One region of the Nitrincola sp. genome, then DNA from elsewhere that is predicted to be linked to it. Evidence: predicted binding sites of a transcription regulator. Region 1 holds the regulator's gene; each other region holds the start of a gene.

Region 1 (5,551 bases):
CATGCCAGACGATGAAAGCAAGATTGAACTTGCAGGAAACGTCAGGGTTATTGATAATTCGGCTGCAGAAACACCTTGGGTACTGACGACATCAGTCATGACATTACTGCCACCGGATGATTATGCCGAAACCGATGCTCCCGTTCAGATTCAACAGGGAACCAACCGTACCGATGCTATCGGCATGCAGGCGTGGCTAAAAGAACACCGTATAGACCTGCTGTCTGACGTAAGAGGATATTATGCGACATACTAAAATGTTAATGCTGTGCCTGATCACAGCACTACTGATACTGAGTCAGACTGCTTACGCCCTGCCTGAAGACCAGGAGCAGCCAATCTATGTCTCAGCCGATCACGCCAGCATGAACGAACTCACTGGCGTCGCTGTGTATACCGGATCAGTTGAAATACGTCAGGGCACCATGCTGATGCTGGGTTCACGTGTCGAAATGCACCGTGATAATGCCGGTAGTATTTCCAGAATTTTATCGACTGGCTCCCCTGCTGAGTTTCATCAGCAAGCCAGTGCCAACCAGCCTACAACCAAGGCCTATGGATTACGTATGGATTACCAGGTACCCACTCAGACGGTAACCATTACTGAAAACGCTCGCGTTATGCAGGACGCCGACGAGTTCACCGGAGATCGCATCGTCTATGACATGGATAAATCTGTCGTGGATGCATTCAGAAGCGAGTCTCAGGATGGCCAGCGCGTGCAAATGATCATTCAACCGAAAGGCAACCAGTAGCCATGACCACCACTCTGGAAGCCCTGCATCTGGCCAAGTCCTATAAAGGACGTGATGTTGTTCGCGACGTTTCCCTGAAAATCAGCCAGGGCGAAATTGTGGGTCTGCTGGGTCCAAATGGTGCGGGTAAAACGACCTGCTTCTATATGATCGTGGGACTGGTAAATGCCGACAAGGGCAATATTCGTCTTGCACAGCAGGATATCACCCAATTGCCTATGCACAGCCGCGCCAAAAAAGGCATCGGCTATCTGCCACAGGAAGCTTCGGTGTTCAGAAAGCTGAGTGTCAGCGACAATCTGATGGCCATTCTGGAAACCCGTAAGGAGTTATCCAAATCAGACCGCACCCAGTTACTGGAAGAGCTGCTACAGGAATTCCATATTACCCATCTACGCAACAGCCCAGGTATGGCACTGTCTGGGGGGGAGCGTCGGCGCGTGGAGATAGCCCGTGCATTGGCCACGGAACCACGCTTCATTCTGCTGGATGAACCCTTTGCGGGTGTTGATCCGATATCAGTAAATGATATTAAACAGACCATACGGCATCTTCAGGAACGTAATATAGGTATACTGATAACTGATCACAATGTGCGCGAGACCCTCGACATTTGTGAACGTGCCTACATCGTCAGTGAAGGCGCCATCCTTGCAGATGGCAGTCCATCTGACATAATGGGCAACAAGCAGGTTCGCAGCGCCTATCTCGGCGACCAGTTCCGGCTTTAGTCACCATCCCTGCCTCTGAATAAGTGATCTTAACGGCATATGAAGCAAGCGTTACATCTCAAGATTGGCCAACATCTCACGATGACGCCACAGCTGCAACAAGCCATCCGCCTGCTGCAGCTGTCAACACTGGATCTACAACAGGAGATCCAGCAGGCGCTGGACAGCAACCCGTTGCTGGAAGTCAGTGATGATGAATCTGACACGACCGAAGCGCTCGTGGATCAAACCTATGAAGATAAAGAAACCGCTGCACTAAACAGCAATAGCGAAACGTCAGACAATTCAAACGAAGACACTGGGGCAGATACTGACTGGAATGAATCCATTCCCGATGACTTGCCCACTGACAGCAACTGGGAAGACACCTTCCAAAGCCAAGGCCCAGGCTCAGGCTCTGCTGCCGAAGGCGACTGGCCTAATCAAGACAATGATACCCGAGAAGACACCCTCCAGGATCATCTGATCTGGCAGTTGAACCTGACCCCCATGAGTGAACAGGACTATATGGTGGCAGAGGCCATTATCGACGCCACGGATGCGGATGGCTACCTGCGTAGCGACCTTGCCGAGCTACTGGAACAGTTCCAGGCACAACAGCCGGAACTGTTCATGGAAGCCGATGAAGATGAAATTCTGGCGGTACTCCACCGGGTTCAGCAATTTGATCCACCGGGGGTAGCCGCCCGAGATCTGAGTGAATGCCTGTGTATACAGATCAGGCAACTGCCAGAAACGATCGAATGGCGTGAGCAAGCAATTCGCCTTTGCCGGGAATTTTTACCCCTGCTAGGCAGCCATGATTACAAAACACTGATGCGCAAAATGCGTCTGAATGACGTTGAACTGGATAATGTCATCAACCTGATCCGCTCGTTAAACCCCAAACCCGGCGCATTGATCAGCTCCACTCAATCTGAATATGTCATACCCGATGTCATGGTGCGTAAAATCCAGGATGAGTGGATCGTATCCCTTAATCCAGATATCGCTCCTAAACTGCGGATCAATTCACAGTATGCGGATTTGATCCGACGTGCTGACAGCAGTGCCGACAATACCTACTTGAAAAATCACCTGCAGGAAGCGCGCTGGTTTTTGAAAAGTTTGCTGAGCCGCAATGACACGCTACTAAAGGTGGCAACCGAGATTGTCGAGCGACAGCGCGACTTTCTCGACACAGGTGATGAAGCCATGAAACCCATGGTGTTGCATGATATCGCTGAAGCGGTATCCATGCATGAATCCACCATTTCCCGTGTTACCACACAAAAATTCATTCATACCCCCAGAGGTATTTTTGAGCTTAAATATTTCTTTTCCAGTCAGGTTAATACGGCCGATGGAGAAGGTGCTTCATCCACAGCGATTCGAGCGCTGATCAAAAAGTTGATTTCTGCTGAAAATACAGCCAAACCCCTCAGCGATAACAAGATCGCACAACTGCTGAAAGAGCAGGGAATCAACGTAGCAAGACGTACCGTCGCAAAATATCGTGAGGCGTTAAGCATTCCGCCTTCTAATGAGCGCAAGCGTCTGCTTTAATTAACTATAGAGTACGACCTCATCGTACCGGCACTAAGGAGAGATACCATGCAGATCAATATAACCGGTCATCACGTAGAACTGACAGATGCATTAAATGAGTACGTTCGCAGTAAATTCGTGCGTCTTGAGCGTCATTTCGACAATATTACCAACGTACAGGTGACCCTGAGTGTTGAGAAGCAGCGCCAGAAAGCTGAAGCTGACTTACATGTAGCTGGAGGTGAAATATTTGCACAAGCCGAACAGGATGACATGTATGCTGCAATAGATGCCATGATCGACAAATTGGATCGTCAGGTCATTAAGCACAAGGAAAAAATGAAATCTCATAAATAACCACTAACTATTGACTATCACATGCCTATATCCGAACTACTGACTGAATCCCTGACACTCTGTCATATCGATGCCGTCAGTAAAAAACGTGTTTTAGAAATTGCCAGTGAAACACTGGCTGCCGAAATAGATGAACTGGAAGCTGAAGATGTCTTCAGCGCCCTGCTCAATCGTGAACGCCTCGGCAGTACAGGCATCGGCGACGGTGTGGCGATCCCACACTGTCGTCTGGCTGGCTGTAATAGAGCTCTCGCACTTTTAATCACCTTGAAAGAACCTATTGATTTTGATGCGATAGACAACCGTCCTGTCGACCTTCTCTGCTGCCTATTGGTCCCTGAAGATGCGGCTACAGAGCATTTACAAACACTCGCTGGTCTAGCCGAGCTCTTCAGTCAGTCAGAGATACGTGAAGCACTGCGAGGTGCTACTGATGCCGTCACGCTGTTCAGTCGTTTTATGAACGCTGCCGGGCAAGGAAGCTAAGCTGTGAAGCTGGTCATTTTGAGTGGTCGATCCGGTTCAGGTAAAACTACGGCGCTGCAAGCACTTGAAGATGCTGGTTTTTATTGCATTGACAATCTTCCAGCCATGCTATTACCTGAGCTGATCAAGCAAATGACCGAGGCCACAGGAAATCCTTCCAGGATAGCTGTCAGCATTGACGCCCGAAACCTGACCAGCAACCTGGAACGTTTTCCAGCGTTACTTGAACAGCTCAAACAGTTCAATGACCTGAGTTGTGAAGTAATCTACCTGGACGCATCGGAATCGACGCTGCTGAAACGTTTCAGTGCAACCCGACGCAAGCATCCGCTCACGGATACGCATTCTGGATTACATGAAGCGATCGAATACGAACGGGTTTTACTCGAACCCATCGCCACCCTGGCAGACATGCGGATTGATACTACACGGCTGACGCTGTATGAGTTACGTGATCGTATTAAACTGCGAATTACCAACAGGCGAGAACAATCGCTATCGCTGCTGTTTGAGTCTTTTGGCTTTAAACACGGTGTACCACTGGACGCTGACTTTACCTTTGATGTGCGCACACTACCCAATCCTCACTGGGTACCAGAATTGCGCCCACTGACCGGACTGGACAAAGAGGTACGTGAGTTTCTGCAGCAATCTACCGATGTGGATGAGATGATAGCGGATATCTCTCACTTTCTGGAACGCTGGTTACCACGTATTCGCCAGGATAACCGTAGTTACCTGACAATCTGTATCGGCTGTACCGGTGGCCAACATCGCTCGGTCTATCTGGCAGAATACCTTGCTAACCATTTCAGCCTGTCGATGGACAGTGTCCATGTCCGTCACCGCGAACTGACCTGATTGAGAAAAGCATGATTGAATCCCCCATCACTATCATTAATAAACTTGGTTTACATGCGCGAGCGGCGGCTAAACTCAGCACCCTGGCCAGTGGTTTTTCCAGCCAGATTCAAGTTGAAAAAAGCGGCCGTTGCGTCGACTGCAAAAGCATTATGGCGGTAATGATGCTGGCCGCCAGCAAAGGCACTGAGCTGATTCTTCGCATTGAAGGCACGGATGAACAACAGGCTTTTGAAGCCATAACCACACTGATTAACAACCGCTTTGATGAGCCGGAATAGAGCCCCCTTATGAACCCACCAGATCAACACAATTTTCAGGCCGATGACGAGGATACCATTGTCAGCCGCTCCGAGCTGAAACGACAGATGGATGCCCTGAAGCAACTGGGCAAGCGCATCACCGAATTGCGCCCTGACCAGCAGGAAAAAATTCCTATGGATAGTGTCCTCCGTGCCGCTGTAGCTGAAACGCGACGCATCACCTCCAACGGGGCATTGAAACGCCACATGCAGTTTATTGGCAAACTGATGCGACATGCTGACGTGGAGGCCATCCGCCTGGCACTGGATGAATTTGATACCGCAAGTCAGGCGCATAACCAGAAATTTCATGGCCTTGAACAATGGCGTGAACGCTTACTACTGGAAGGTACTGCCGGAAATGAAGCACTGGAAGCTTTTATCAATGACTATCCACAGACTGATATTCAGCTATTGCGTCAGTTGATCCGCAATACCCGGCGGGAAATTGAAAAGCAGCAACCACCAGTGCAATACCGCAAGCTGTTCCGACTCCTGCGCGATACCACCGAGTCAGACTGAGCCAGGACAT
Region 2 (5,551 bases), on a different contig from region 1:
GTCATGATAATAATGGGCAGATCCGGATAGTCAACATGGATACGCTCCAGCATTTCCAATCCATCCATTCCCGGCATACGGATATCACTGATAATGGCATCCGGCTGTTCCAGCGAAAGCTTTTTCAGCAACTGATCTGCACTTTCAAAAATAGCGGTCTTCAGACCCGCGGAACTTAAGGCCTTATCCAGCACCCAGCGTATCGAACGGTCATCATCAACCACCCAGACATTACCGCTTGTATTCATGATTCTGCTCCAGTGGTATTAGTAAGTGAAATCGTGTCTGACCCGGCTCGGTGGTGCACTCTATCAATCCACGGTGTCGATTGATGATAGCTTGAGCAATGGACAAGCCCAGGCCGGAACCTTCCGCACGCCCAGTAACCATCGGGTAAAAGATCGTCGAAGCCAGCTCTTCAGGAATGCCCGGACCGTTATCAATTATTTCAATCGAACACACCAGTCGGTGTCTTTCAGTACCCAGCGTCATCTGACGCAACGCCCGAGTTTTAATGGTAATGGATGGATTTTCAGTAGCCGATTCATGCAGCGCTTGCATGGCGTTACGGACAATATTCAGAATGGCCTGAATCAGTTGCTCTTTGTCCCCAGAAAACTCTGGAATGCTCGGGTCATAATCCCGCGTCAAACTGATTTTCTCTTCAGATTCAGCTCTGACCAAGTGACAGACGCGCTCCAGAATGGCATGAATATTAACCATTTCCAGATGGGGCAACTTATGTGGGCCTAATAAACGATCCACCAGGTTGCGCAAGCGATCCGCCTCATCAATGATCACACGGGTATAATCATGCAGCTCGACATCCGTCAACTCACGTTCGAGCAACTGTGCCGCACCGCGAATGCCACCTAAGGGATTTTTAATTTCATGCGCAAGACCTCTGACCAATGAACGCGCTGTTGCATGTCGAGATAACAGCTCCTCTTCACGCTCAATACGCAACAAACGGTCTCTTGCCTGAACTTCTAAAAGCAATCCCAACGTGGGTGATAAATTAACACTGTAGTCGATTAATAACTCTTGGCCCATTGCGTTCATCAGACGCGCTTCGCGTTTACTGTATGGATGCAACGATGTTAAGGCATCACGCATCAACTCCAGATCTTCCTCGCTGAACACCAGCCACTCATACACAGCCTTACCTTTTAAGCGGCGTATGGATGCCTGCAACAGCATTTCTGCCGCTGGGTTCATATAGGTTATAAATAACTGATTATCTAGCAGAATCACTGAGGTTGTCAGGTTATCCAGTATCTGCTGATGAATCGATTTTATTGCCATTTAACATCTCCTCTTGCATTGTTATAGCAAGAAAGGTGCCACTTAAATGCCCCTTCACGATCCAAATAAGTGCAGTGGATACGGGTTTCTCATCCATATTAGCCTTATACAGCTTATACTTAACGCACCAATTCTGTGCGCTTGCTATTTATTAGTACAGAGATTTGCGTTAAGAGAGCGCATAAAAAAAGCCTCCGTCAGGAGGCTTTTTTAGCTGGGTTAAACCTTGCTAGTCTTAAACAGAGTAGTAAAGGTCAAACTCAACAGGGTGTGTTGTCATGTTAACGCGCTCAACTTCGGCACGTTTCAGCTTGATGTAGGCATCCAGCATATCTTTAGAGAACACGCCACCTTTAGTCAGGAACTCATGATCAGCTTCCAGGTTATCCAGGGCTTCAGTCAAGCTGGATACCACAGTTGGGATCAGCTTGGCTTCTTCTGGTGGCAGGTCATACAGATCTTTATCTGCAGGATCACCAGGGTGGATCTTGTTCTGAATACCGTCGATACCCGCCATCAACAAGGCTGCAAAGCACAAGTAAGGGTTGGCAGCTGGATCAGGGAAGCGAGCTTCCACACGACGTGCCTTAGGTGTAGTGGTATAAGGAATACGCAAAGAGGCAGAGCGGTTACGTGCTGAGTAAGCCAACATAACCGGTGCTTCGAATCCAGGAACCAAACGCTTGTAGGAGTTAGTTGATGGATTACACAGTGCATTCAACGCTTTAGCGTGTTTGATGATACCGCCGATGTAGTAAAGCGCCGTTTCACTCAAACCACCGTAGCCGTCACCCGCGAAGATGTTCTTGCCATCTTTGTTCATAGACAGGTGAACGTGCATACCTGAACCATTATCACCTACCAGCGGCTTAGGCATGAAGGTAGCGGTTTTGCCATAAGCGTGCGCAACATTGTGTACGCAGTACTTCAGGATCTGAACTTCGTCGGCTTTTTTAACCAGAGTGTTACCACGCACGCCGATTTCGCACTGACCCGCTGTAGCCACTTCATGGTGGTGAACTTCGATGGTCAGACCCATAGCTTCCATAGCATCACACATCGCTGCACGCAGATCATGCAGAGAGTCGATTGGGGGTACTGGGAAGTAACCGCCTTTCACGCGTGGACGGTGACCGGTGTTACCACCTTCAATCTTATGGCTGGATGCCCAAGAGGCTTCTTCAGAGCTGATAGTATAGCCACAGCCACCGATATCGGCATGCCAGTTAACTTCATCAAACACGAAGAATTCAGGCTCTGGGCCAAGCATCGCTGTATCAGCAATACCGGTAGATGCCAGATACTGTTCTGCACGCAGCGCGACAGAGCGAGGATCACGGTCATAGCCCTGACCCGTGGCTGGCTCGACTATGTTACAACGCACAATAATAGTCGGTGCTTCAGTAAAAGGATCCAGTACGGATGCAGAATCATCCGGCATCAGAATCATGTCAGATTCATTAATACCCTTCCATCCGGAGATAGAGGAGCCATCAAACATCTTACCTTCTTCGAAGAAGGAATCACCCATATCAGAAACAGGGATGGTTACGTGCTGTTCTTTACCTTTAAAATCAGTAAAGCGCATATCAACCCATTTCGCATTGTGTTCTTTAATCAGATTCAGAGTATTCTCTGACATAGGACTCTCCTACCTTTTGATCTAGATGAATTTGCCGAAAGCCGGATCCGCCGGAGTTCTATCCGGCACGACTGCTTGATAATTCTAAAGCAATCCTTGTGCCATTTCGTCAGAGCCACTATTTACGGCGGGAGCGGTGAAAACGCCCCATCCACAAAACATCTTTTTGCACTAATATGGTGCTCATTAACATCAAAAGGCACGATATTGGTGCGCAAAGGCAATTGGAGTTCTGATAGTGTGCACTGACTTGTTAATACTACGCCAAAGCGTGAAATCTTGCGCTATCGCAGTGCACCATTTTGAAAATAAACACTGCACAAACTTTCATCGATTGTTCGGCGTTACTGGCGTATAATGCTGCGCTTTACAAAGAAACCTGGAACACACCTGTGATCGAAGACCTCAGAAACATTGCCATCATCGCGCACGTCGACCATGGCAAAACCACACTAGTGGACAAGCTAATGCAGCAGTCAGGCACTCTGACTCGTCGCGATGAAAGTGCAGAACGCATCATGGACTCCAATGACCAGGAGCGTGAGCGTGGCATTACCATTTTGGCCAAAAATACGGCTATCAAGTGGAATGACTACCGTATCAACATCGTAGACACACCGGGACACGCCGACTTTGGTGGTGAAGTTGAACGGGTACTCTCCATGGTAGACTCCGTTCTGCTACTGGTAGATGCGGTTGATGGTCCTATGCCTCAGACCCGCTTCGTAACCCAGAAAGCCTTTGCTCAAGGTCTGAACCCGATCGTTGTCATCAATAAAGTAGACCGTCCTGGTGCCCGACCTGATTGGGTTATGGATCAGGTATTTGATCTGTTTGACAACCTGGGTGCTACGGATGAACAGCTCGACTTCCCGGTTGTATATGCTTCAGCCCTGAATGGCATCGCTGGCCTGGACCATGAAAACATGGCCGAGGATATGACGCCGCTGTTTGAAGCCATTATCAAGCATGTACATCCACCTCGCGTAGATCCTGACGGTCCATTGCAGATGCAGATCTCCGCACTCGACTACAACAGCTACGTGGGTGTTATCGGTGTTGGGCGTATCACTCGTGGTCGTCTGAAAACCAATACCCAGGTTAAAGTCATTGACAGCCATGCTGGGCTGCGCTCCGGCCGCGTGCTGCAGATTATGGGTTACCATGGTCTCGAGCGTATTGAAATATCTGAAGCGGAAGCGGGTGACATCGTTTGTATCACCGGCCTGGAGCAGCTGAATATTTCTGATACTCTGTGCGATCCAAACTGTGTTGAAGCCCTGCCGGCCTTGTCGGTGGATGAGCCAACAGTGTCCATGACCTTCCAGGTCAACGACTCACCCTTTGCCGGCCAAGATGGCAAGTTTGTTACCAGCCGTAATATCAAGGAGCGTCTGGAACGTGAATTGATTCATAACGTGGCACTGCGGGTTGAGCCAGGCGAAACACCAGAGAAATTTAAAGTATCAGGTCGTGGCGAATTGCATCTATCGGTGCTGATTGAATCCATGCGTCGTGAAGGCTTCGAACTGGGTGTTTCCCGTCCGGAAGTTATTCAGAAAGTGATTGACGGTGAAATCCGTGAGCCCTACGAACTGGTGATGCTGGATGTTGAAGAACAGCACCAGGGATCTGTTATTGAAGAGCTGGGTAAACGCAAAGGCGACATGACCAATATGGAAGTGGATGGTAAAGGACGCATACGCGTAACCTTTATGATCCCATCCCGTGGTCTGATCGGTTTCCGCAGCCAGTTTATGACCATGACATCGGGCACCGGTATCATGACATCTATCTTTGATCACTATGGTCGCGTTAAAGACGGCGACATGGGCGAGCGCCAGAACGGCGTACTGGTCTCCATGGTCAATGGTAAAGTACTTGGTTTTGCCCTGTTTAACCTGCAGGAGCGCGGCCGTCTGTTCTTACCGCCTAACGTTGAAGTTTATGAAGGCATGGTCATAGGTATTCACAGCCGCTCGAACGACCTGGTGGTCAACCCCACCAAGGGCAAGCAGTTGACCAACGTGCGCGCGTCAGGTACGGATGAAAACATCGTACTGACTCCCCCAGTTAAATTCTCACTGGAACAAGCGCTCGACTTTATTGAAGATGATGAATTGGTAGAAGTCACACCAAACAGCATCCGCATACGCAAAAAACTCTTGAAAGAGAACGAGCGTAAGCGCAATAAAAAGTAAGGCTTGCTAAACTAAGGGCAGCCTCCGGGCTGCCTTTTTTTTGTTTGAAAGTACCCTCAGGAGCCGTCGAGCATGCGCACCCTCTACCCTGACATTACCCCTTACGCCGAACATCGACTCGATGTGGACACGATCCACCAGATTTACGTGGAGGAGAGTGGTAACCCGCAAGGTATTCCGGTGATATTTATTCATGGGGGACCTGGGGGCGCAACCTCACCAACACACCGCTGTTTTTTTAATCCTGGCCACTACCGTATTATCCTGTTTGACCAACGCGGCTGTGGGCGTTCAACACCGCATGCCTGCCTGGAAAACAATACCACCACTGATCTGATTAGCGACATGGAGTCTATACGGGCACACCTGGGGATTGAGCAATGGTTGTTATTTGGCGGCTCCT
Region 3 (5,551 bases), on a different contig from region 1:
GTAAGCTAAGGGTTGGGTATCCTGATCTGCATGGAAAAGATGGACCTGAGGCGGTTTGCGTACAGCAAGCTGGCTGCTAATGAATAGGCCGCCTGCCAGGCCGGTCAGGCAGCCGATAGCAGTGGCCAGGTTGCCCCAGGGGGATGCCAGCAGCGCCGTGATCAGCATGGTGACACAGGGCAGACTGTAGACCAGCAGGGCTATGCGCAGCAGTTCACCTTCTTCAACATCAGCACGGACTCGCTGCCCCTCTTTCCAGGTTTGTTGAGCTGCAGGTAAGCTCAACAGCTGGGTACGTCGGCTACCGGAACAGATTTTGTTGACTCCGCACGTCTTGCAGGATTCCAGGCAATCAGCTTGCATCGCCAGCAGACCGTCTGCTGAGCGTACAATTTTTCCTTGCGTTGTCAGCATGATGGCCAATCCTCCTGCCAACCTTCAGCGAGCATGGCTGAGAAGCGCTCATCGGCCGGTAGGGTGTTATGTTGTTGACGAAGCGCCCGAGTCAGCCAGATGGGCGGAGACTGCTGCCAGGCGTCGATCAGCTGTTTAAGCAGGTCTTCGATCAGCTCACCCTGCTCTACTTTCAATGGCTGCACACCAGCGGCCAGCAGTTGGCGAATCGCCGAGGCGCCTACGGCATTACAGTACACTGCGGCACAGCCTTGCAGCAGTCTGACCTTGGCTTCGAGCTTGCCTTCCTGTTGGTCTTTCAGGGTGTCATTGCCGGAAAATTCAGCGATTTCAGCCACCCGATAATCCGCCGCGCTAAGGCTGTAGATGACAAAGGCTTCTGCCGCACCGAAATGCTGGTTAACCTGGCAGCGATCACTGCTGGCAAACGCAATTTGCAATCGGCTGGTGTCGGATCTGGCTGGATTAATCAGCTTCAAGTGACGCATTGTCAGCCTCCCCTGTCATAGGTTGATAGGCATAAGCGGTTTGGGTGGCATAGATGGACACGTGGGGCTTGATGGCATGCTGATGCTCCTGTTCCAGCAATTGATTAGCCAGTAGCGTCAGGGTGTTGCGTGTACCGCGATAGCCGATCCAGAGCTGGTGCTGTGCACCCAATCGGTCATAGATCGGCCAGCCAGCTCGCACTAACGGAATGTGCAGCCTGGCCGCTGTCTCGGCCGCATGGGCGTTACTGATCAGCAGTTGTGCCTGATGGCTACGGGCCGTTTGTTCCAGATCTTCCAAATCGCCGATAAACACCTCGTTGACTGGCACATCGGCTAGCAGTGCGGCGTGATGCGGGCTGACGGCCGCGACAACCTCCCCGCCAGTACTGATTATTAATTGGCTGAGTGAATAGAGTAGATCTGGATCGGCCGCAATGGCATAACGAGCAAAGCCCAGCATAAAGTGGGTATCCAGCAGGCTGTCTTGCAGTTGGCTACGTTCACGCTCCAGCCTTACGGAGACGGCTTGTCCACTGAGTTGGCGCAGGGTCTCCACCAGTGCATCCATGGTGTCTAGTCCCATCAGACTGTCGAAGCGGTAATCCTCAACACCGGTGCGCTGGTGTAACAGATCGGCAGCTTTATGCAGGGAGCGGCCTATAACCAGGGTGGCACGGGCTTGCCCCAGGGTGGTAAAGGCTTCTACCGGGGTGCCGCCCACGGTTAGGGGCGTAAAGTCATCTTCGGTCAGATGACCATCCAGGGCATCACCGACATCGGGCAGGATGGCTGGCTGCAGGGAAAAGCTTTCTACCAGATCACGCAGATACTCCAGGTCAGCTGCCGTCAGCATAGAGGATACCAACAGATTGATCTGCTCTGGGCGCTCACCTGCGTGCCCCGGATTATCGGCTACCAGTTGACTGATCAGCGCTTCAACCGCAAGGGCATAACCGCTTTCCAGCCCACCGCTGTAATCTGGTGTGACAACCGGGATGATCGGTGTGTTGCTGTATTCAGGGTGTTGATGGTAGAAGCGTTTAACCAGGCCCTGGATATCACTGCCCTGGGTTTCCGATAAGCCGGTAGTCGGAATGCCGATCAGGGCGGGCTGGCGCTTTTCGATCACCGTACGTAACCCTTGAAAGACATTGTCATCAGCGCCCATGACCGTGGTTGTCTGGTCCATGGCGGTGGTTTGCAGGGGGATAGGCTCACGAAAGTGGCGCACAAAAAACACCTTGGCAAAGGCACTGCAACCCTGTGAGCCGTGCAGCATGGGTAACGCATGGCGTATGCCAAGAAACGCCAGAATTGCACCGGTGGGTTGGCTGACTTTGAGTGGATTCACTGCCAGGGGTTTTTGGCGTTTAATGATCTTGGCCATGTTGCTCTCCTTTAACCGGGGTCTGCCAGGGTGCCGGTGTTCTCAGTGATGACCAGATAGGTGACTCCAGCGTCAGGGAGAGCTGGCGAGCCAGCTCCAGCATGCCGTCATAACCGGCATAGCCGAACTCGCGCTCCTGATTGATGTCCAGAAAAGGAATTCGGGCTTTCAGCGCGGTATACATGTTACGGCCCCCGGCAATCAGCATATCGGCACGGTAGTCACGGATGGTATCCAGCAGCGCCCTTGGGCTGCCATCATCAAGCATGCGGGCATCCTCACCCATGATGTCGCGGATACGTTGTTTGTCTTCTTCGGTAGATTTTTTGGTACCGGTTGCCACCACTTCCATACCCAGATCTTGCAAAGCAGAAACTATGGACCAGGATTTCACCCCACCGGTATACAACAACACGCGCTTACCCTTTAAGCGCTCTCGCCAGGGGGCAAGCAGGGTGTGGATACGGGCCTCTTCACGGGCAATCAGTTGTTCGGTGCGCAGGGTGAGGTCAGGGTCCTGAAGCAGATGCGCCAGGCTGCGCAGGGCATCAGAGGTGTCTTCTACGCCATAGAAGCTGCCTTCAAACCAGGGAATGCCATAGTGCTCCTGCATTTTGCGGGCAACGTTCAACAATGCCTTGGCACAGACGACCATATTGGCTTCGGCGCGGTGCATGGTCTGTACCTGGTGGAAGCGAGCATCACCGGACAGGGTACAAAGGATGCGCAGCCCCAGTTCATCGAGTAACGGCAGTACCTGCCAGAATTCACCGGCGATGTTGTATTCACCGATCAGGTTGATGTCATGCACCTGTATGCCAGGGCGCTGAACCTCAGCAGCTATGGGCTCCGGTTCAGCGGTACCGATGACGTACTTAAACATGGCCTCTCCGGCCAGACGGTTGCCCAGGTTTTTGGTACCGTAGAATCCAGCCGAGTCCACCGGTATCACCGGCAGGCTGAAATGCGTGCTGGCGGCGCGGCAGACGGCTTCAAAGTCATCGCCGATCAAGGCGGGGACACAGGTGTTATAGACAAATACCGCCGCGGGAGAATAGTCCCTGAGCGCCTGGGCAATACTGTGAAACAGGCGTTTTTCACCCTGACCCATAATCACATCCTGCTCAGTCAGATCTGTGGTCATACCGATACGATACAGCGTTGGACCGGAGGAACGGGTGCCGCGGTTATCCCAGGAACTGCCTGCACAGGCGATGGAGCCATGGACGATATGCGCCACATCAGCAATAGGGAGTAAGGCGATCTGGGCGCCGTCAAAGGCACAGCCACCGTCCGACGCACCGGGTTTTGGCGGAGTGCAACCACTCTTTGCTTTGCTGTTATGGCTGCAAGCGGGCTCATCCAGTAACGCGGCCAGTTGTTTTGCCTGCATAGTCGCTTCCTCTGTCTATTACTGAGGCTGAATCCGGCTAAACCGATTTTTTCAGCATAGGTCTGTAGAGAATTGCAAAGGCTGTGCCACGCAGGTTTTCACTAAAGGATTTGATATTTATATAATAAAAACAATAAATTATATTTTCTATGCTGCGCATGTCCGAGGGCATGTCATACCTGACAGACAAAATGTCTTAAAGGCGACAAAGTGCTTGAAGCAATTAAGTAAGGGTGAGGCTGAGCAACCTGGGCAAGTGGTTGTCAGCCTCGGGGGGGGACTAAAGTGTATAGGGCTTATGTAACCAATTACGGATCCACAGCGCTTGGCGCTCTGAGATGTAGCGGTAGTCGTTGATCCAGTCCTCCTGTAAGCGCTGTGCCAGTTCTTTGGGCACCAGGTTGCCGGCGACCATGGCAAAATACCAGGCACCGAAAAAGCCGGCGGCCTTATCGAAGCTGCGTAACTGGGCAGCCATGTCGGTCGCGTTGGCACTTAGCTCCCAGGGGAGTGTTTTCAGTGTGCTGGCTTTAATGGCTTGGGGTTGCAGCCGCAGTTCCTGGACGCCATAGGGGTTCTGACTTTGATGGCGCTGAAAAAACCAGTGACGATGGAAATCAGTGAGTCCGCTACCTGGCCCTTCTTTCCATTCACTGAAAAAGCGCTGTAGTGACGGTGTATTTACGGCCGTTTCCAGTGCGAGGTGCAGGTTAGTCAGGCAGCTTACTCGGTAAACAGGAAACCCCAGGGGTTGTCCATCCAGACGTGCTGGATGCAACGGATCGGTCAGGTCTGCCAGATCCAGTGGCGCAGCGGCAGTACTATTGAGCAATTGCCGGTCCATCACTTCCTGTAACTCCTCGACTTCCAACTGCCAGCAGGCTTCGGGGGCATGGCCGTAGCTGGCGGTAAAAAAGTGAGTGACGCCATTAAAGCGTGTAACCAGGGGCTGCAGTGACTCAATATCGATCAACAACTGTTCGAAATCACCGCTTTGCTGAAGTGATCTCTCTAACCACTCTTCTATATTCTGGCTGAGCAGGGTGCCATCCTGATGGCGAATACCCCCGCTTCTGAACCAGCCGGAGCGGCTAAATCGATGTTTGAAGCTGGCTTCTGGCCAACAAGTGTTGAGATAGGTTAACAGTGCGGTGTGATGGGGGCGTGGCTGCAGGCGCGCAATGCCTTTAGCCAGGTAATCTACACCGGGTCCAGAGTGTTGCAGGCTGTCAGGCTGTACTATAGCCGATACCCTGTTCTGCATGCTGTTCTCCCCGTCAGATTCAGGCCTAATCGTCATCGTCATGAAGTGCCAAAACCACACCGCAGGCGATTGTCAGGTCATTGGTCAGGCTGGCGCAGTGTGCGCTTGCATCCACCAGATACAGATCAAACCCTGTTCCCTGATAAGCCGGCTTGGCGCGTCCAGGTATATCGTTGTCGCTGCAGCAGGTCAGGCTGGCATCTGGCAAAAAGGCTTTAAACAGCTGCGTATCATCCCTGAGTGCCAGAGGCGTTTGCTCGATGGCCTGGGCCAATTGCTGTAATGCACCGGCGGCGATCATTCTTCGGCCTCTTCGACGAAGCGTTGTAGCAATACATTTTCTTTACCCAGAATTTTAGCTAGCCAAGGAGGTGGGTTGACCAGGGTGCTTTGCAACGCATTCAGCGTATCTCGAGCGGCGCCGGGCTTAGGAAACTTAATGGGATGGACGCCTGCACGTACCACTTTGGCCGCCGCCGGACCACCGATAGACTGTACATAAAGCAATTGGCAGTCGCCGATCAGCTCGGCTCTGGCGGTGTTGCGGTCATCTGCCGTCTGCGTGCTGCTGGCATCACGTATATCGGCTAGATAGAGCCCCT
Region 4 (5,551 bases), on a different contig from region 1:
AAACGAATCCAATAGGTACCTGGTCTAACAAACGAGCGTAAAATCGGACCTAGATTAATACAGCACTATGTGGGATCATCAACCTAGGAATCCGCTTTATTTTCTCCATTGAGATGATGAACCAAGCAAAATCATAGTAGCTTACGTCAATGACCACTTTTGGCGCCTAAGCTGACAGTTATCGTCAGCGGTACAACAAGCCATAAAGCAGGTTCCCAAGGGAACCTGCTTTATGATTACGTCAAATTTTCACGTGGCACTGATTCTCCGCTACTTCATCCCCAGCCTTTTAGCCAGCCGGTGCAAGTTTCCTGTGTCCAGACCCAGAGCACGGGCGCTGGCCGCCCAGTTGCCATCATTGGCGTCCAGGGCCTGGCGAATCAGCCGCTGCTGAAACTGCTCGGTGGCCTGACGAAAGCCCAGGCCAATATCGACATCCGGTGTCACAGTGGCTAGCGGAGTCCTAGCCTTTGAGCCCTTGCCCGGCGTGCGATCAAGATGCCGGGGATGGATCACCACATCTTCTGTGACCGACTCGGCTCTGGCCAGCACCGTGGCCCGGTGCAGGCAGTGCTCCAGCTCCCGGACATTCCCCGGCCATTGCGTGCTCATCAACAGTTGATTGGCTGTCTCATCTAACCTCAGAGAGCGTAAGCCTAGATTGGCCTGCCAACGTTCCAGAAAGAACCCGGCCAATAACAACAGGTCGTCTCCGCGCTGTTCCAGCGGGGGCACCTGAAGCGGGAATACACTCAACCTATGATAAAGATCGGCCCTGAAACGCTTGTCCAACACCTCCTGGCGTAGATCCCGGTTGGTGGCGGCGATGATGCGTACATCCACCTTGATGGCCTTATCACTGCCGACACGCTGCAAATCGCCATACTGAAGAACTCGCAACAACTTGGCCTGTAAGCCCAGTGACAACTCCCCGACTTCATCCAGAAACAGGGTGCCGCCGTCCGCCAGTTCGAACTTCCCTTGTCTATTGCTGATGGCACCGGTAAAGGCGCCTTTTACATGACCAAAGAGTTCACTCTCAGCCACGGATTCGGGCAGCGCAGCGCAGTTCAGATAAATCAGAGGCTTGTCGGCACGCAGGGACGCAGCATGAATAGCCTCGGCCACCAGCTCCTTACCTGTGCCTGTCTGGCCCAACACCAACGCCGTCAGATCCGTCTTGGCAACCACCTCTATCTCTCGCCTGAGTGACTGCATCACCGGCGACTGACCAATGATCTCCACAGCCATGTTCTGCTGGCTTTCGCTGCGTTGTGAACTCAAACCCACCTGACCGCTGATCCGTTCCAGCTCTTCCATCAAAAGGGCATTGTTAAGGCTGGCCGCAGCCAGTGCAGATACCGTGCGCAGATCGCCATCACTGAACTTATCAAACTGCTGAGGATTGAAATCATCAATGGTAAGGGCACCAATAAGGCGCTGGTTCGCCACCAGGGGCAAACCGACGCAGGCGTGAACCTTCAGTTTGTCATCGTGGCTGGGGATCAAGCCATCGTATGGATCGGGCAGATCGCTGTCGGCAGGAAAACGCACCACATCCCCTGCCCTGGCAATCGCCTCCAGCCTAGGGTGCTCCGCAATCTGGAAGCGGCGCCCCAGCACCTCAGTGGCCAGGCCGTTGATCGCCAGCGGGGTGAACTGGTTGCCACGAAATACCAACAGTGCAGACGCATCACAATCCAGCAAGGTGCGGACCGTGGTCAGCAATCGATCAAAACGATCCTGGGCCGACACATCAGAGGTCAGATCCAACGCCAAGCTGGCAAAATCATCTAAAGCCAATCCCATAGGATGCTCCTGGCCAAACATTGTCAAAAAGACAGTGAATTGTCATTTAGACAGTATAGTAAGAATGTCATTATGACACCATCCTTAAAGTCATACCCCGTAAATTCAAGCCCTTAAAACTTGGCACGATTGCTGTAATAGCTCACTCAGTTTGAATAAATGATTTTCCGATTTTGAGGTACGGCTTCATGGCAATCCACGTAAAAAACAACATCCACTGGGTAGGACAACGCGACTGGGAGGTACAGGACTTTCACGGCACCGAATACAAGATGACCAAGGGCACCAGCTACAACAGCTATCTGATTCGGGAAGAGAAAACCGTGCTGATTGACACCGTCGACCACCGCTTCAGCCAGGAGTTTATTCAGAACCTGGCGATGGAAGTGGACCTGAACCAAATTGACGCCATAGTGATCAACCACGCCGAAGAGGATCACGCCGGAGCCCTGGCGGCACTGCTGGAGAAGATCCCCGGTACCCCCATCTACTGCACCGAGAACGCCATCGATTCCATCACCGGCCACCATCACCGCCCCGACTGGAACTTCCAGCCCGTAAAAACCGGTGACAGCCTGGACCTGGGCAATGGCAAACAGCTGGTATTCGTCGAAGCGCCCATGCTGCACTGGCCCGATAGCATGATGACCTACATGACCGGCGATGCCGTGCTGTTCTCCAACGACGCCTTCGGCCAGCACTATTGCGACGAACGCCTGTTCAACGATGAAGTGGACCAGGCAGAACTGTACGAGCAATGCCTGCGCTACTACTCCAACATCCTCACCCCCTTCAGTGCCCTGGTCATTGCCAAGATCAAAGAGGTGCTAAGCCTGAACCTGCCGGTGGATATGATCGCCACCTCTCATGGCATCGTCTGGCGCGACAATCCGGTACAGATCATCGAAAAGTATCTGGAGTGGGCCGACGACTATCAGGAAGATCGCATCACCATCTTCTACGACACCATGTCCGGCAATACCCGGATGATGGCGGACGCCATTGCCCAGGGGATCCACGACGTCGACCCCGGTGTGGCGGTGAAAGTGTTCAACGTCTCCCGTCAGGACAAGAACGAGATCCTGGCCAACCTGTTCCGCTCCAAGGGCGTGCTGGTGGGCTCTTCCACCATGAACAACGTGATGATGCCCAAAATTGCCGGCATGCTGGAGGAGATCACCGGCCTGCGATTCAAGAATAAGAAGGCCGGTGCCTTCGGCAGTTTCGGCTGGAATGGCGGCGCGGTTGACCGTATTCATGCCCGCCTGACCGACGCCGGTTTCGAGACACTGCCCGGCCTGAAGACCAAATGGAAACCCGATGGCCAGGCGCTGAGAGCGTGCCGTGAACATGGCCGCCAGGTCGCTCGCCAATGGACACTGCATCCTCTTAACCAAGCTCAACCGCCAGTCCAGACAGAGCCCTCTGCCCTGCCCCAGAATCACACCTCTGAGAAGGCGCCTGGCTCTATAGTGGCCGGGGATGAGCCGATGCTCTGCACCGTATGCCAGTGGATCTACGACCCGGCCTTGGGCGAACCCAATCAGGGCGTCGAGCCCGGAACCGCCTGGAGTCAGGTGCCCGACACCTTCCTTTGCCCGGAATGCGGTCTGGGCAAGCAGGTATTTGAGCCCACTGCCCGCCAGGAGGACGCTGCATGAGTGCGCCCATTGTCATCATTGGCAGCGGCTTTGCTGCCTATCAACTGGTGAAGGCACTGCGCAAACTGGATGCCGACCACCCCATTACCGTGGTGACCGCCGACGACGGCCATGAATACAGCAAACCGGATCTCAGTCATGTGGTCAGCCGTGGCCAGAGGGCCGACGACTTGGTGAAGCTCTCCGGGGCACAATTTGCTGAGCAGCACAACATCACTCTATTGCCACGGCAGACGGTAGAGCGCATTGACCCAGCCCAGCGTCAGCTGGTGCTGGCCGACCGAAGGCTCAGTTATGACCAACTGGTCCTGGCCACAGGGTCCCGGGCGATGGTACCGGCCATCGACGGGCTTACAAACGGCGACATCGTCACCCTTAACAGCCTTGGAGAGTATCAACAGCACCAACAGAGGTTGTTGGATGCCGAGTCGGTTCTGGTGATTGGCGCTGGGCTCATAGGCACCGAACTGGCCATGGACCTGGCCAATGCCGGTAAGGAAGTGGTTCTGACCGACATGGCGCCGCGGCTGCTGCCCAGGTTGCTGCCAGAATTCATCGCCAGCCGGCTGCACTCTTGCCTGAGCACGCAGCCCGTCACTCTGGAGCTAGCCACACAGGTTCAAACCGCAGACCCGCAAGGCCGGGGGTATCGTGTCACCCTGACCAATGGCCACCAGCATGATGTCGACGCCGTCGTCGCCGCCATCGGTCTGAGGCCCAACATTCAGCTGGCCCGTCAGGCGGGGCTTAAGGTAAATCAAGGTATCGTGGTGGACAGTCAGCTTCGGACCAGCGAAAGAGACATCTTTGCCCTGGGCGATTGCGCAGAGCGGAACAGTCAGCTGGAGCCCTACCTGCAACCGGCGCTGCTGGGTGCCAACGCCCTGGCCAAAACCCTATTAGGATCACCCACTGACGTGATTCGCACCAATACTCTGGTCAAGGTGAAAACTCCGCACCTGCCCATTCAACTTGCCGGTGACACCAGTCACGTCGGCGCTCAATGGGAGGTCAAAGTAGATGACGAGGGTATGACCGCCAGCGCTTTCGACAGTCAGCAGAAACTGATCGGCATAGTGACCACTGAGCAACACATGAAAAACGCTTTTTCTCTGCTCAGACAACTGCCATTGGTGTAGAAAAGTGAACAGCCGAATCCAGGAGACACGCAGGCCATCAACCACAGGTAAGTGGTCCAGGCTGAATCGATACATAACACGGTGCTACCGCCTCCTGGTGCCGGAACAACTCTCTACCGGCCTGGACCTGCCCATCAACGAGCTTGGCCAGGCCAACTTCGAATGCCAGCTTTGCCAAAAGCCACTGCTAAACAGATCAAAGAGGAACAGATCATGAGCCATCAACGCATCCCATCCCACTGGACCATCCAGCGTTCAACGCCATTTTTCACTAAGGAGAATGTGCCTGCAGCCCTGTTGTCACACCACAACACAGCCGAAGGCGTTTTTGGTCAGTTGTGTGTGATGGAGGGGGTAGTCACCTACTTCGGCTTCCCCGATAAAGACGCCAGCGAGCACGAGATCAAAGTGGTGATCTCCGCCGGTCAGTTTGCCACCAGCCCGCCTCAGTACTGGCACCGCATCGAACTGTCTGATGACGCCCAGTTCAACATTAACTTCTGGTCCGAAAAGGACAAAGGCGATAAACCGCTGTTCAATGCACGCTGATTGCTGTCCATCTCAATTAGAGGTGAACAGCCAAATCCTGCCAGGCCTCGAACATTGTCGAGGCCTGGCAGGGTTAAAGCGCTTAGATGGTAAAGAACTCCAGCTCTCTCTTTTGCTTCTCGGACAGCTCGGCCAGTGCCCTTACCGAGGTGCTTACCTGATAAGCGTAAGCAACATTCTGATTCACCAGGTCAAAAGCCTGGGCGGTATTTTTCGAGATGTCCTCGGTCACACAAAACTGTTCCTGGGCTGAGGTTGCCAGCAGTGAGTTGATGTCTGCTATGGACTTCACCGAGTTGGTGATCTCTTCAAAGGAGGATTTCACCTCTTCCGTCGTTTGCACCGACTCGGCAATCAGGCTGACATTTCGGCTCATGTTTTCCGTCGCCGCGT

The links. Region 1 encodes sigma-54, which starts transcription at its own class of promoters, with help from an activator protein. Its sites were predicted from a motif close to TGGCACNNNNNTTGCTNT; they were not measured.
Region 2: a site for sigma-54 is predicted at 3,034-3,051, ahead of glnA (glutamate--ammonia ligase). Genes of this name have one in related genera too.
Region 3: a site for sigma-54 is predicted at 3,757-3,774, ahead of nifE (nitrogenase iron-molybdenum cofactor biosynthesis protein NifE). Genes of this name have one in related genera too.
Region 4: a site for sigma-54 is predicted at 1,931-1,948, ahead of norV (anaerobic nitric oxide reductase flavorubredoxin). Genes of this name have one in related genera too.

What each region holds. Positions count from the first base shown of each region.
Region 1 is NZ_JBLXDN010000001.1:333,079-338,629, forward strand. It holds gene lptC (LPS export ABC transporter periplasmic protein LptC) at 1-256, shown strand, start outside; gene lptA (lipopolysaccharide transport periplasmic protein LptA) at 243-755, shown strand; gene lptB (LPS export ABC transporter ATP-binding protein) at 758-1,486, shown strand; gene ACN0R1_RS01545 (RNA polymerase factor sigma-54) at 1,526-3,031, shown strand; gene hpf (ribosome hibernation promoting factor) at 3,080-3,370, shown strand; gene ACN0R1_RS01555 (PTS sugar transporter subunit IIA) at 3,392-3,856, shown strand; gene rapZ (RNase adapter RapZ) at 3,860-4,717, shown strand; gene ACN0R1_RS01565 (HPr family phosphocarrier protein) at 4,729-4,998, shown strand; gene yjgA (ribosome biogenesis factor YjgA) at 5,008-5,541, shown strand; gene ACN0R1_RS01575 (YhdP family protein) at 5,551-5,551, opposite strand, start outside.
Region 2 is NZ_JBLXDN010000016.1:56,200-61,750, forward strand. It holds gene glnG (nitrogen regulation protein NR(I)) at 1-248, opposite strand, end outside; gene glnL (nitrogen regulation protein NR(II)) at 232-1,305, opposite strand; gene glnA (glutamate--ammonia ligase) at 1,541-2,947, opposite strand; gene typA (translational GTPase TypA) at 3,340-5,148, shown strand; gene pip (prolyl aminopeptidase) at 5,221-5,551, shown strand, end outside.
Region 3 is NZ_JBLXDN010000010.1:89,259-94,809, forward strand. It holds gene ACN0R1_RS09680 (SoxR reducing system RseC family protein) at 1-414, opposite strand, end outside; gene ACN0R1_RS09685 (NifB/NifX family molybdenum-iron cluster-binding protein) at 408-902, opposite strand; gene nifN (nitrogenase iron-molybdenum cofactor biosynthesis protein NifN) at 880-2,292, opposite strand; gene nifE (nitrogenase iron-molybdenum cofactor biosynthesis protein NifE) at 2,276-3,685, opposite strand; gene ACN0R1_RS09700 (hypothetical protein) at 3,966-4,949, opposite strand; gene ACN0R1_RS09705 (DUF6129 family protein) at 4,975-5,250, opposite strand; gene ACN0R1_RS09710 (dinitrogenase iron-molybdenum cofactor biosynthesis protein) at 5,247-5,551, opposite strand, start outside.
Region 4 is NZ_JBLXDN010000050.1:10,157-15,707, forward strand. It holds gene norR (nitric oxide reductase transcriptional regulator NorR) at 271-1,809, opposite strand; gene norV (anaerobic nitric oxide reductase flavorubredoxin) at 1,998-3,470, shown strand; gene norW (NADH:flavorubredoxin reductase NorW) at 3,467-4,609, shown strand; gene ACN0R1_RS19575 (DUF1971 domain-containing protein) at 4,772-5,158, shown strand; gene ACN0R1_RS19580 (methyl-accepting chemotaxis protein) at 5,241-5,551, opposite strand, start outside.